Regions from separate parts of the Chryseobacterium gallinarum genome, predicted to be linked through region 2. Evidence: riboswitches for the same ligand, from Rfam matches in the RefSeq annotation. Region 2 holds a riboswitch; each other region holds the start of a gene.

Evidence for each region. A riboswitch is a leader RNA that binds a small molecule or an ion and turns the genes downstream of it on or off. The one in region 2 is predicted to bind S-adenosylmethionine.
Region 1: linked by a shared signal. The riboswitch ahead of OK18_RS06765 (TonB-dependent receptor plug domain-containing protein) and the one ahead of OK18_RS09700 (SusC/RagA family TonB-linked outer membrane protein) in region 2 are both predicted to bind S-adenosylmethionine.
Region 3: linked by a shared signal. The riboswitch ahead of OK18_RS10390 (alpha/beta fold hydrolase) and the one ahead of OK18_RS09700 (SusC/RagA family TonB-linked outer membrane protein) in region 2 are both predicted to bind S-adenosylmethionine.

The regions. Positions count from the first base shown of each region.
Region 1 covers NZ_CP009928.1:1,511,899-1,516,222, forward strand. The annotation lists gene OK18_RS06765 (TonB-dependent receptor plug domain-containing protein) at 1-1,766, opposite strand, end outside; SAM riboswitch class I at 1,856-1,960, opposite strand; gene OK18_RS06770 (alpha-amylase family glycosyl hydrolase) at 2,055-4,324, opposite strand, start outside.
Region 2 covers NZ_CP009928.1:2,157,467-2,161,790, reverse strand. The annotation lists gene OK18_RS09700 (SusC/RagA family TonB-linked outer membrane protein) at 1-1,763, opposite strand, end outside; SAM riboswitch class I at 1,847-1,944, opposite strand; gene OK18_RS09695 (hypothetical protein) at 2,237-3,556, opposite strand; gene OK18_RS09690 (hypothetical protein) at 3,676-3,999, opposite strand; gene OK18_RS09685 (transposase) at 4,079-4,324, opposite strand, start outside.
Region 3 covers NZ_CP009928.1:2,306,301-2,310,624, forward strand. The annotation lists gene OK18_RS10385 (MGH1-like glycoside hydrolase domain-containing protein) at 1-2,033, opposite strand, end outside; SAM riboswitch class I at 2,222-2,329, shown strand; gene OK18_RS10390 (alpha/beta fold hydrolase) at 2,387-3,325, shown strand; gene OK18_RS10395 (ACT domain-containing protein) at 3,328-4,324, shown strand, end outside.

The DNA of each region.
Region 1 (4,324 bases), 650 kb from region 2:
TTCAGGGTAAATCCTGCACTGGCATTGACTGATGTTTCCTGTTTTAGTTTATCAAATCCTAAAATCCTGGCTGCATCACTGTCATTCCTGAAAATTCCTTTCGTCACAATTCCTGCCCCGGAAGTCGAGATATCTGCATAAGAGTTGTTAAAATACTGCTGCTGAAGAGAAGGCGCCCTGAAGCCGGTTCCTACGGCCGCTCTTACCGCATAATCCGGAACAAATTCATATCGTACAGCCAATTTTCCGTTCAGGGTATTGCCAAAGTCGGAATAATTTTCAAATCGTGCTGCCACATCAATATTCAGCTTTTTATCCAGATCATATGATACATCAGCATATACAGCCGTGGAATGTCTGTCTTTTTTCAAGGCATTCTGAGGTGAGAATCCTATAAAAGACTGGGAGCCACCTGCTCCTATTACAGTTGATCCCTGAGTTGCAATATTTCCATTGATATCGTACTGGGTGTAAGATGCTTCGTCCCCCTCTTTGATCTGGTATTGTTCAAACCTGAATTCACCACCAAATGCAATATTAAATCTGTTCAGACTTTTAGAAACATCCAGGTTAACCGTATTTTGCAGAAAACTATGTGCTCCTGCATAAAAACGGGTTGGGGATTTTACTCCCAGTGAAGCATTATTGGTATTGCTTACGTTATAATTAAAGGTATTGCTGCCAAAGGTATTGCTAAGATCAATCAACCAATTATTGATTGTATATTTTGCACCTACTGCATAAGAAACATCATACACATGGGATCCGAGGGTTGCCTGGAAGCCGTTTGGATAGATTGAAGAAACCACATTGAATGTTTCACTGGGAAGTCTTCTGAAACCAAAACCTTTTCCTTCTTTGATACTGAACCCTCCGAAGGAATAAAGTTTAAAGTTTTCATTAAAAGGATATTCTGAATTAAAAAAAAGCTGTCCCTGCCTGATCTGGGCATCTCCGATCTGAAAATTGAAATCATCGCGGATTAACCCTCTTTTTCTTATTTCCTCATCATCTGCTGCTCTGGCTGCATCCGGATCATCTGCAAACGGGTATGCAAAATTATCTCCGAAAATATCCAGATCATGATTTTGAGTTCTTGTTGTTTTCCCTCTGTGGCTTACCTGTAATGACAGATTGATATAACCGTCTTTTTTTCCTAAAGAGGCGCCGTAATTTGCTCCTGCCTGATAGGTATCCCCATCATTTCTACCGCTGAGCCCATAAGTAATGCTCGCTGTAGCGCCTTGATTCTTTTTAAGAATAATATTGATAACCCCCGCAATAGCATCTGAACCATATTGTGCTGCGGCACCGTCTCTTAAGACTTCTATCCTGTCTATGGCGATCACCGGAACCGTGCTCAGATCTGTTCCTACGGAACCGTTCCCTACGGTATTCTGGTAATTCACTAAAGAAGTCGTATGCCTTCTTTTTCCATTAACCAGTACCAGCACCTGGTCAGGCCCCATTCCCCTTAAGGTAACAGGATCAATATGTTCCGTCCCGTCCGATGCCGACTGCCTTACAGAATTGAATGATGGAATTACATAATTCAGAAGATCCTGAACAGTAACCTGGGGAGAGGCCTTCTGTATTTTTTCAATATTGATGACATCTACCGGAACGGGTGTTTCCAATTTTGTTCTTTTGGCATTCCTGTTTCCGACAATAATAATATCCTCGATTTGTTTTCCTTTTTCCTCCTGTTCCTGGGCTGTAACGATAATGGTTCCCAACAGTAACACTGCTATACTTAATTTTTTCATTTGTTCTTGCCAATTAAAATATTCCTGCGGTTCGACCCCGCAGATATACAAGACATCAAGAAATGGAATTCACATCAGAATATTGACTTCACTTATCTTCCCCTCGGGTTGGAATTAGCACCTTTACACTTCTGGAATCATGTCGGTTGCTAAGGTTTCATTGGGCCAAATCCCTCCACCTTTCTTGATAAATCTACTGCAAAAGTAGACTATTTTTTCTAATATGCAAAAGGTAAATATGCAGGTGTGCTCATTTACCTTTTATTTTTATATAATGCTGATTTCTGTTTATCTTATGATCATTTTCTGAATGGCTATCCCTGTATCCGACTTCAGATGAATAAAATAGGTCCCGGCCGGATAATGGACTTTCAATTCGTGGGTTCCGCTTTCATTCAATAATTTAAAAGATCCGATTCTCTTTCCGTTCATATCAGAAATGGTTATTTCACCATTTCTGGCTTTGCTGTAAATGAGTTTTGCAACACCATTTTTTACCGGATTATCTGCTATTTGAAGAGATAATTTGTGGGATGCGTTTATATCATCGGTTGACAGAGCTCCTGCATAATTTCCGAAGATCCTGAATTCACCCGGAAGTAATGCTATCGGAGCGGTGGTTGAGGCAATATTCAAAACCGAATTATCCATAAGGTTCTGCCATTGACCTGTATACGGAAAATATGGAACTACATTTTGCACGGAAGTGGTAAAGTTAGCCAGAACCACTACATTTTTCATTCCATTGAGGGTATTGTCATAAAGGTATATTCTTGTAATGAGGCCATCAGGATCATTCGCCAGGTTATTTGATTCTATACTGTATGTTTTTGTTGTAAAGATCCCGTTGGTATTTCTGAGATTAATGATTTTTGCCCAGGTGTCATATACCGCCTTTCTGTTCATATCTGTATCATACCCTAAAGCAAAAGCAACAGGTTTTTCATCGGTTCTGCATCCAGTACTGATGGTACCATTGGTACATCTGTTAATACTAAACTCATACCCCAGCTCTCCGAACTGCCAGATCATTTTCGGGCCCGGAATGGTAAAAAATGCAGCTCCAAAAGTTTTCATTCTCTCAAGAGCCGTATTCAGGTTTTTAACATTATAGCTTCCATTGACAGCTCCATAGGTAAGGTTTTTAAACATCAGCCTTTCTTCATCATGGCTTTCTCCATAGCCTACAGCATGCATATTGGTAAATCCATGCAATGCATGATTCATCCTGTCATAGTTGCTGTTTTCCTTATAGCCCATCGTATTTTGATTGTAAGGCTCCGTCTGTTTATTCCAAAGGAGAACGCCCTTGCCTTCCGCCACTCTGTAATTGGCCCATTGCTGTTCTTCGGCATCCGTTCCCAGATGTTCAAATATCATGTAAGAATTAGGATCAATAGCCCATTGTTTATCTGCATAATGTTTCATAATATCCACTCTGTCCTGTTGATAGGCATTGGTACAGGCTTCATCATTCTCAGAACAGTTTTGGGTGAATCCTTTCGTCAAATCCCAACGGAAACCGTCAATATGATACTCTGTCAGCCACTGCTGAAGGCATCTTTCCACATAATACTGAGTGGAAGGGCTTGAATGATTGAAATCGTTAAATACATTATATGAATGCTTCGGAACCTGGTTAAAATAAGGATTATTCTGGGCTACATCTCCATAACCGTCTCCATCCGGATCTACATTCCAAAGCCTAACCAAAGGTGAACGGCCTGTTGCATGATTCAGCGCGATATCCAGGATTACTGCAATTCCGTTTTGATGGCACAAATCCACGAATTCTTTAAATTTCTCCGGGGTTCCATAAGCCTTATCCAGGGCATAATGAAACGATGTATTATATCCCCAGGAAAGGTTACCGTCAAACTCCATAATGGGAAGCAGTTCTATCGCATTAATATTTAGACTTTTTAAATAAGAAATTTTATTAATCAGAGATTGCCAGTTTTTTTCCTGGGTAAAGTCTCTCAACAGCAATTCATAGATTACTAAATTTTCTTTGGCAGGCCTTTGAAAATTAGTCACCTGCCAGTTATAGGGAGATTGCCCGGTTGCAAACGTAGAAACTTCAAAATCCTGTCCTGCCGGAAATGCAGGCAAATTCGGATATGTTGCGGCAGAGATCGAAGGATCATCATAAGAGGATAAAATCTGTGGTGAGTAAGGATCTGCTACTTTTCTTAAATCATTTGTTCTGTATTGAAATGAATATAATTGCTGGGGAGTGAGCCCACTAAGCTCAATCCAGTAAAGATCGGGGTTTGTGGTATCTTTCTTCATTAAATAAGCATCGTCTACAGCCCAGTTATTAAAACTTCCTATTACATGTACAAAGTTTTTGTTTGGAGCATATAAAGCCAACCCTACCTTTGTCTGATCTGTTGGATGGTAATTAATTCCCTGCCTGATCCAACCGGGAATAGATTCTGAGATTACATTTCTGGGAAGCTGTAATATAAAAGAAGCTGTTTTAGTATCAGAACCTTGTATAGCCTTAAGCTCCATATTAGCATCCTGTGTAACAGTATATTGATAAGAATATGACG
Region 2 (4,324 bases):
CATGAACCTCCTACAGACCAGAATTTCCCCCATCTGTTATCCGGAGAAAATCTTGAAGATCCGTCCGCCCTTCCTGAAAAGGATAAGAAATACGTATTATTAAAATCATATTCCACCTTTCCCAGGAAACTCAGGAGGCTTACCTTATCACTATTCCCGCTGAAGCTTCCCAATAAAGCAGCTCCATCTGGCTCATAATAATAAGGCAGGGAGAACTGAGTTCTGCTACCGGAAATTGTCTGATAATCATATTTATAAAATTCCTGCCCTCCTAAAACATTAAAATGATGCTTACCCCATTTCTTATCAAAAGTTAAAATATTACTGGTAGTATATGACAACGTCCTGCTGTTGGATTTCGTTACAGAACCGTTTGTTTCACTTCCTTGTCCGATAAGCGGATTAGAATAATAATGTCCGTTGTAATTAACCAGATCAACGGAAAAACTTGATCTGAACTTCAGCTCCGGCAGGAAGGTAAAATCCAGAAACCCTTTTCCTGAAAAGTTGTCTTCTTTATTTTCATTCTTATCAAGAGGCAAGGTAGCAGCAGCATTTTGATTCTGGAGAGCACTTGTAGGCCTGTACTTTCCAAAATCATAAATTCTGTTTCCTGCAGCATCCAACACATACGATCCATCAGGATTTCTTTCATAATAAGGATAGAAAGAAGGGATTACCCTTGCCGCCTGGATGATGTTACTGGATTTTGAATCTGATGAAGGTGGAGCTTGCTGAATGCTATTGGTATAGCTCAAATTCACCCCTACATTCAACCATTTTTTAACTTCTGAGTTGAGTTTTAATCTGGTATTATATCTCTTAAACCCGGATTCAATCGCCATTCCTTTATCATCCAGATACCCCAGTGAAAAGAAATAGTTACTTTTTTCGCTTCCGCCACTAATATCAAGATCCACCTGATTCCTGGAAGCTACTCTTTGCAAAATATCCCGCCAGTCGTCATTCCATAAAGCTTTTGCGCCGGGCAACAATTTCCCGTCTGTACCTACAGGTTTAGGATAACCGGCCCCGTAAGGATTAATAGAAAGCCCTGCACCTGAAACTATATTATCAGTGGCCATTTGTGCAGCCTGCTGTGCTGATACTTTACCTGATTGATAGCCGTTCCTCATCGCTTCCCAGTAAAGTTCAAAATATTGATCCGTACTTACCTGTTGATAATCTTTCACTGCTCTGCCGGAGAATCCCTGGCTGATATTAAAATTCACCCTGGCCTCGCCTTTTTTACCGGATTTCGTGGTAATGATAATAATCCCGTTGGCTCCTCTTGAACCATACAAGGCACTTGCTGTAGCATCTTTCAATACACTGATGGATTCAATATCATTGGGGCTGATGGCGTTCAGGTTTCCGTCAAAAGGAATTCCATCTACTACGTAAAGAGGATCACTGGAGGCACTGATGGAGCCAATCCCCCTGATCCGGATTGTAGATGTGGCTCCGGGCTGTCCGGAAGAACTTGTTGTCTGGATTCCCGGTACCTGGCCTTCCAGCGCTTTGGTGATATTGGTGACGGGCCTGTTGTTGATTTTATCACTGGAAATAGTTGCTACAGAACCTGTATAGCTTGTTCTTTTTGCTTTTCCATAAGCAACTACTACAACTTCATCAATCTCCTTTTCATGAAGAGTATCTTTTTTAGGTCCCGAACTCTGTCCATTAATCCCGGTAACTCCTAAGAAAAATACCGCCACTGATGGGATCCAAATTGTATAATTAATTAATTTTTCTCTAATCATAATCAATTTTATTTACCATATATAAAAATTTTGCCCTTTGCAGAATAATCAGCAAAGGGCATCGAAATATACGATAAACCAAATGCTTATTTTCCCTTTAAAAGGCTGAATGTAACACCTTACATAACGCAGGTTGTTAAGACTTCACAGGGTCAGTTCCCTCCATCTTTCTTTATAAGCCGATCGAAATATAGTTGCAAAGCTATAAATATTTAGTCTACAAAACAAGTAGACTTATTATTTTTCATGTTAAATTTTTAAAAATTAACTTAATTTTATAACAAACGCCACTAAAATAAGCAGTTACGAAATTTACAATTTTAGCAAATATGACAAATATCATTATAGATTACTCAAAATCACAAAGAGAAAAAAAATGACACCTGAGTGCCATTTATCGGATATAATTATTTAAATAATTGAAAAGTATTGTCCTACAGCTTCATTGATCGTTGATTAATGCAAATAACATCCTATCTGGTGTAATCAACTGCGATACTGAATATATTACAGAACATCCTCGCATTAGAGCTTTCCGAACAACCCGCTCCTTCATTGTAAAATTTATCAGTAGATTCATAATTATAAAATAAATTAACATCAGTATAGACCAGTAAATTATCATCCAGAGTTGCAGCCGCTTTACCGGCACTGTCTTTCATAAATACCCTGGCAGTAGCAGGATATTGTGTGATCCGTCCCATATAGCGGTTGGTTTGTAGCCTGGTATTTTCAGGAAGGTTACCAAATATCCCTGTATTTGGCCCCTGTGAGCCTGTCGTATAAAAGGAACCCGGTCTTTGACTGTTAATATATTGTGCTGTATATCCTAAATTCAGCTTATTGATAGGAGTAAGGCTTTGGTGTTCTGCGTCAATAATAAAAAACTTTTTCTTTTCCTGGATTTTTTGCCTCAGAACAGCAATAGCCTGGTCAGAAAAGTAGCTGGTGTATACATAACCAATCCAGATAATGTCCGCATTATCTATTGCCTGAGCCAATTCAGCAGGAGTGGCAGTCCGTATATTGATTGTATTAAAAATAAAGTTGGAAATTACCACCCTTCCATTGGGTCCGAAATTACTGGGATTGTTAAGCTTAGATCTGGCTACAGATGAATATCTCCCATGAGAATCTGTGGATAAAGTCCCGTTCCAGGCGTCAGGAATGATCGAAAGTATTTTCACTACCCTTTCGGACGGCAGGTTCGTTACTGTAACAGCGAAAGTACAGCTTTCATTGCCCGCCGGCATAACAATAGAGTATGTGTAGGTTCCTGCCTGTAGCAGAGTCCCTTCAGCAGAAAGGGTAACATATTGTTCCCCCGTATTTTCAAAATACCCTTCTGCGTTAAAACTAATTCCATTGACTGTATCAGTATTAATTTTATACTTACCAGGCTTACTCACTGTCACCTTAATCCTTACGGAACCTACAGCGGGCGAACCTGCATAAAAATTTCCATTGACAACAGGTTCACAATTGATAGTATACACTGCTGCATTGCCCTGACATAGGTTTATCCATTCTACACTATTCCAGAATTCCAGGCAATTCACCGTTTTATTATAGATCACCATACCCTCTGCCTCTATGTTAGGGGTATCCGGGGAAAGAAGGGAGTCCCTTTGGGAAGTTGTCAGGCGTGGTGGAAGAAACCCTTTATCATTAGAAAAAACATCCAGCGCCGATTTAGGATGTGGATTAGCAATATTTATCCCTACTTGTGCATGTAAGAATAAAAAAGAAGCCAGGAAAGCTACTAAGCTTAATAGTTTTTGTTTGTTCATCATCTTAATGTTTAAATTATTGTTATAAAATAAGTGTACACAGAATCATAAGGTTATGAATCTGAATATAATTGTTTTTATGTGTGAATTCTAAGCCGTGGAGCTATACCTACTGCAGCATTTTAAAGAAACATTTTTTTCCATTTCGCTACAGTATTTCTACTTGTTTTAAACTGATTTGCCGTTTGGGTATTGTTATAGCCATTTTTCTTCTGAAACTCAAGAATCTCCATAATGGTAAGTTTATCATACGATTTATGACTTTGATTAAATTGTTCTGTTTCAACATTTTTAAAATCAAAAATGATCTGATTGAGCTTAATGACATCCAATGCCGTTAAATATTCCTTTTTTAAAATAGAACGGCAAGCTTCAAGTTTTTCAGGATGCTTCATGCGAATAATGTCTGTATAAATCTTCTTGTAATCCGGACCTTGCTCTTTCATTGCTTTTTTGTTTATAAGTTTATATTTTGCTGTTTAAGGTTTTAATTTGATAGCAGAACCTCCTATTCATTTTATATGTTTATATGTGTTCATGCTTACTAAGCCATTTATAAAGGGTCGTCTTGGGAATTCTGTACTCCTCTATAATCTGAAGTTTTGTTTTCTGACCGGTATTTATCATTTCTAAAATAAAGCTGATCAGTTCTTTTGTGTAGATGTTTTTTCTGAATTGCGGAAGAACAGAGGTTTGTTTGCAAGACGCCTTATTATATTGGTCATTACATGGGGGAGCAAAAATAATCAGGTGTTGGGTATAAATTCTGAA
Region 3 (4,324 bases), 150 kb from region 2:
TGCCCTTCCTCATCCCAGTGAGAGACAAGCTTGGTCAGCTCGGGCTTGTTTTTTAAAATCCATTCCATACGGCTCCGGAAGTTGGGCATCTTTTCCAATAAGCGATGATCAACAATTTCTACCGCAAACAAAGGGATGAGTCCAACAATACTTCTCAGCCTTAAAGAGACACTGTCTCCATTTCCCAGTTGCAGAACATCATAGAAAAATCCGTCTTCCTCATTCCATAATCCTTTTGTTCCTTCACCCAGGTTTTCCATGGCTTCTGCGATATAAAGATAATGTTCAAAGAATTTAATAGCCATATCTTCATACACCTGGTAATACTGGGCAAGTTCCATGGCAATCCTCATCATATTGAGGGCATACATAGCCATCCAGCTGGTACCGTCTGCCTGTTCAAGGTGTTGCCCGTCCTTTAAAACCATATTTCTGTCAAAAGCTCCGATATTATCGAGGCCAAGGAAACCGCCACCAAAAATATTCTTACCGTTCTTGTCCTTCCTGTTCACCCACCAGGTGAAATTTAAAAGAAGTTTTTGGAAGACCTTTTCAAGAAATAGCAGATCAGGATTTCCATTATTTTTTTCATCTATTTTAAAAACCCGGAAACATGACCAGGCATGTACAGGAGGATTTACATCACTCATATTCCATTCATAGGCAGGAAGCTGTCCGTTGGGATGCATATACCATTCTTTGGTAAGAAGTAAAAGCTGTCCTTTTGCAAACTCAGCATCAATAATGGAAAAAGGAACACAATGAAAGGCGAGATCCCAGGTTGCGTACCAGGGATATTCCCACTTATCAGGCATAGATATAATATCCTTATTGTGAAGATGGTTCCACTCTGTATTTCTTACATATTCGTTGAAGTTTCGGGGGGCTTCAAAATTAGGATCACCTTTCAGCCACTTTCCAATATTATAATGATAGAATTGCTTATTCCAGAGAAGACCTGCAAAAGCTTGTCTCTGAACGTTCTTTTCATCTTCATCAGTGGTTTCATTTTGAATCTCACTGTAAAACTCTTCCGCTTCGGCAATTCTGGTGTTGAAAATTTCATCAAAATCTTTAAAAGGCTCGTCAACTCCGTCAGGGCAAAACCTGAAATCGAATGTTCCGGACTGTCCTGCACCAATCATTTCATCAATCAGAAAAGCAGCTTTGGTACCTCTTTTCTCAGGATTTATCGTATTGCCCTGATGAATAATAAAATCATTGATTCCATCTTTATAATAGGTGTTTTCTGTTTTAGGGGCACCATATAGTTTTGGAGTATTGGTTTCATTATCACAAAATACACTTTGTGCATTCAAATTTCGGGAATAGATCTTTTTGATTGAAATACTGTCATGATTAACATTGATACATCCGTCGTGAGAAGCATTCATTTCTGCTTTATAAGTGTTGTAACCCCATTTCCAGTTATTCCTGAACCAGGCTGTAGGAGCCAGAACAATGGGAGCATCAGATTGGCTTCTGTTGTAAACTGTAACCCTGGCCAGAATGTCATTATGATCGGCCTTACAATACTCAATGAAAATGTCAAAATATTCATTATTATCAAAAATTCCCGTATCGAATAGTTCATATTCAGGTTCCTTTTTACTGCGTCTTCCGTTTTCAGTAAGGAGATCATCATAAGGAAATGCATTGATAGGGTATTTATACACCATTTTCATATAGCTATGCGTAGGTGTATTATCCAGGTAATAAAAAATTTCTTTGATATCCTCCCCATGGTTACCTTGGGGATTGCTCAACCCAAAGAAACGTTCTTTGACCATTTTGTCTTTCTTATTCCAGAATGAAAAGGCAAAACATAAAAGTTGTCTTGTATCAGAAATTCCGGCAATACCTTCTTCTCCCCACCGGTATGCATAGCTTTCCGCATTATTATGATTGGTATAATTCCAGGCATTTCCGTTGGGACTATAATCTTCCCGTACATTTCCCCATTGCCGGTTGCTTACATAAGGTCCCCAGTTTTTCCAATTGGTATCTTGTAATCTTTCTTTTTCGGCAGTCATATATCATCATTTTCCATACGAAGTTAGTTTTTTTGGAAAATAATTCCAATTCTTTTCATCTGAAGAATTATTAATATGCACTTGGAATACTTGTATTTAAGGCATTTTTTAAATATTAAATTATTTTTTTTTTTGAAATTCAAAGAAAAGAATTACCTTTGCACCATTCGTTCATTCAAATATTGAAAATGTTATCAAGAAAGGTTGAGGGATTAGACCCTATGAAACCTTAGCAACCCTTTGTGAAAGCAAAGAAGGTGCTACGTTCTACCAAAACTATTTTGGACAGATAACTTACTGAAGTTCTTTCAGCCATTTCCTGTGGCATTTTCAATTGTATTAAAATAATAGAATTGAAAACAGAACTAAACTATATTAATCTTTCGTATCAAACCAATTCCAATAAGGAATATAATATCCCGTTGAGTTATGAGCTTTTCGGGAAAGACCTGTTTACTGCCCCCATTATTTTGATTAACCATGCCCTTACCGGAAATTCCAATGTTTCAGGAGAAAAAGGATGGTGGAAGCAATTGATCGGAGAAAATCAGGTGATAGATACCCAAAAATACACTGTTCTGTGTTTTAATATTCCCGGAAACGGTTACGATCATTTTTTAATTGAAAATTATGAAGATTTCACTCCTTCAGATATCGCCGGTATATTTCTGAAAGGGCTGGAAGCACTGCATATCAAAAACGTGTATGCCATTATTGGAGGCTCCTTAGGAGGAGGAATTGCCTGGGAGATGCTTGCCAAGCAACCCGAACTGGCCGAAATTTTTATTCCCATAGCCTGCGATCACAGAACCCACGACTGGCTCCATGCACAATGTCTGGTTCAGAAATTTTTATTAAATGATAAAGATGAGCCATTACAAAAAGCAAGAATTCATGCCATGTTGTGTTACAGAACTCCACAATCACTTAACGACAGATTTCAAAATAAATACAATCAGGAAAAAGAAAGGTTAGAATCAGAAGACTGGCTTATTTATCATGGTAATGCTTTAAACGAAAGATTTAGTTTAAAAGCCTATAAACTGATGAATCATTTACTGATGAATATTAATACTGATGAATCAGCATTGGAGAAAATACAAGCACGAATGCACATGATCTCCGTTGATACCGATCTATTCTTTCCCGCTTCTGAAATACGGATGTGTTTTGAAAATCTAAAAAGGAAAAAAAAGAATATTTCTTATCACGAGATCCAATCTGTACATGGGCATGATGCCTTCCTAATGGAATATCAACAATTAAACAATATCATAAAAAACATTTTATAGTAATGAAAAATGCTAACGAAATAAAATTTTTGAAGAACAGATCAATCATCAAATTTGAAGGAGAAGATTTTTTAGGCGAAATTGGAATTGACGGACGAATTTTTAAAGCGCTGACCCTGGCGCGCATCAGTGTAGGCGTAATTTCTCAGCAGGCCATAGAAAACGGAATTTCCATATTAGTACATGAAAATGATGCAGAGAAAGCTGTAACGTGCCTTATTGATGAATTTGAAGAAGAAAGAAAATCAGGTAAAGTATCCCAGATATATAGTATTAATAATGTTTCTGTTATTGGTTTTGTAGCAGAAGACTTCAATAAAGTATTTGCCGAACTGGCCAGAAATAACGTTTTTCCGTTGCTTTTAAATCAAGTGGCCGGTGAAAATAGAGTAAATATCGTTGTTACATCATCGCAGGATGAGAAAACTAAAAATATTATAGAATCCGAAATTTTCAAAAAACCGAAAACTGTTCATCTGGCAATCATTGGACATGGAAACGTTGGAAAAACACTCATAGAACAGGTGCTGGAATCTTCGGATGAAATTAAAAAACGTAAAAATATAGACCTTAAGGTAGTGGCTGTAGCCAATTCAAAGAAAATAGCTTTCAATAAAAAAGGGTTTGATACCCAATGGAATGATGAGGTGCTGGCGGCAGAAAAACCTTCCAATATTGAAGAGCTGATCAGTTTCTCAAAAGAAAATCAGTTGGAAAATCTCATTGTTGTAGATAACACGGCAAGCAAGGACTTTGTTAAAAATTATCATGCATTGGCGGAAAATGGTTTCGACCTGGTTTCTTCCAATAAAATTTTCAATACACTCCCTATCGAAGAATACCGTAAACTAAGATATACGTTGAACAAAAATAACAGACGTTATTTGTACGAGACTAATGTTGGAGCTGGTTTGCCATTAATTGATACGATTAAATTATTGCACCTTTCAGGAGAAAATATCACAAGGATCAAAGGAGTATTTTCAGGAACACTAAGTT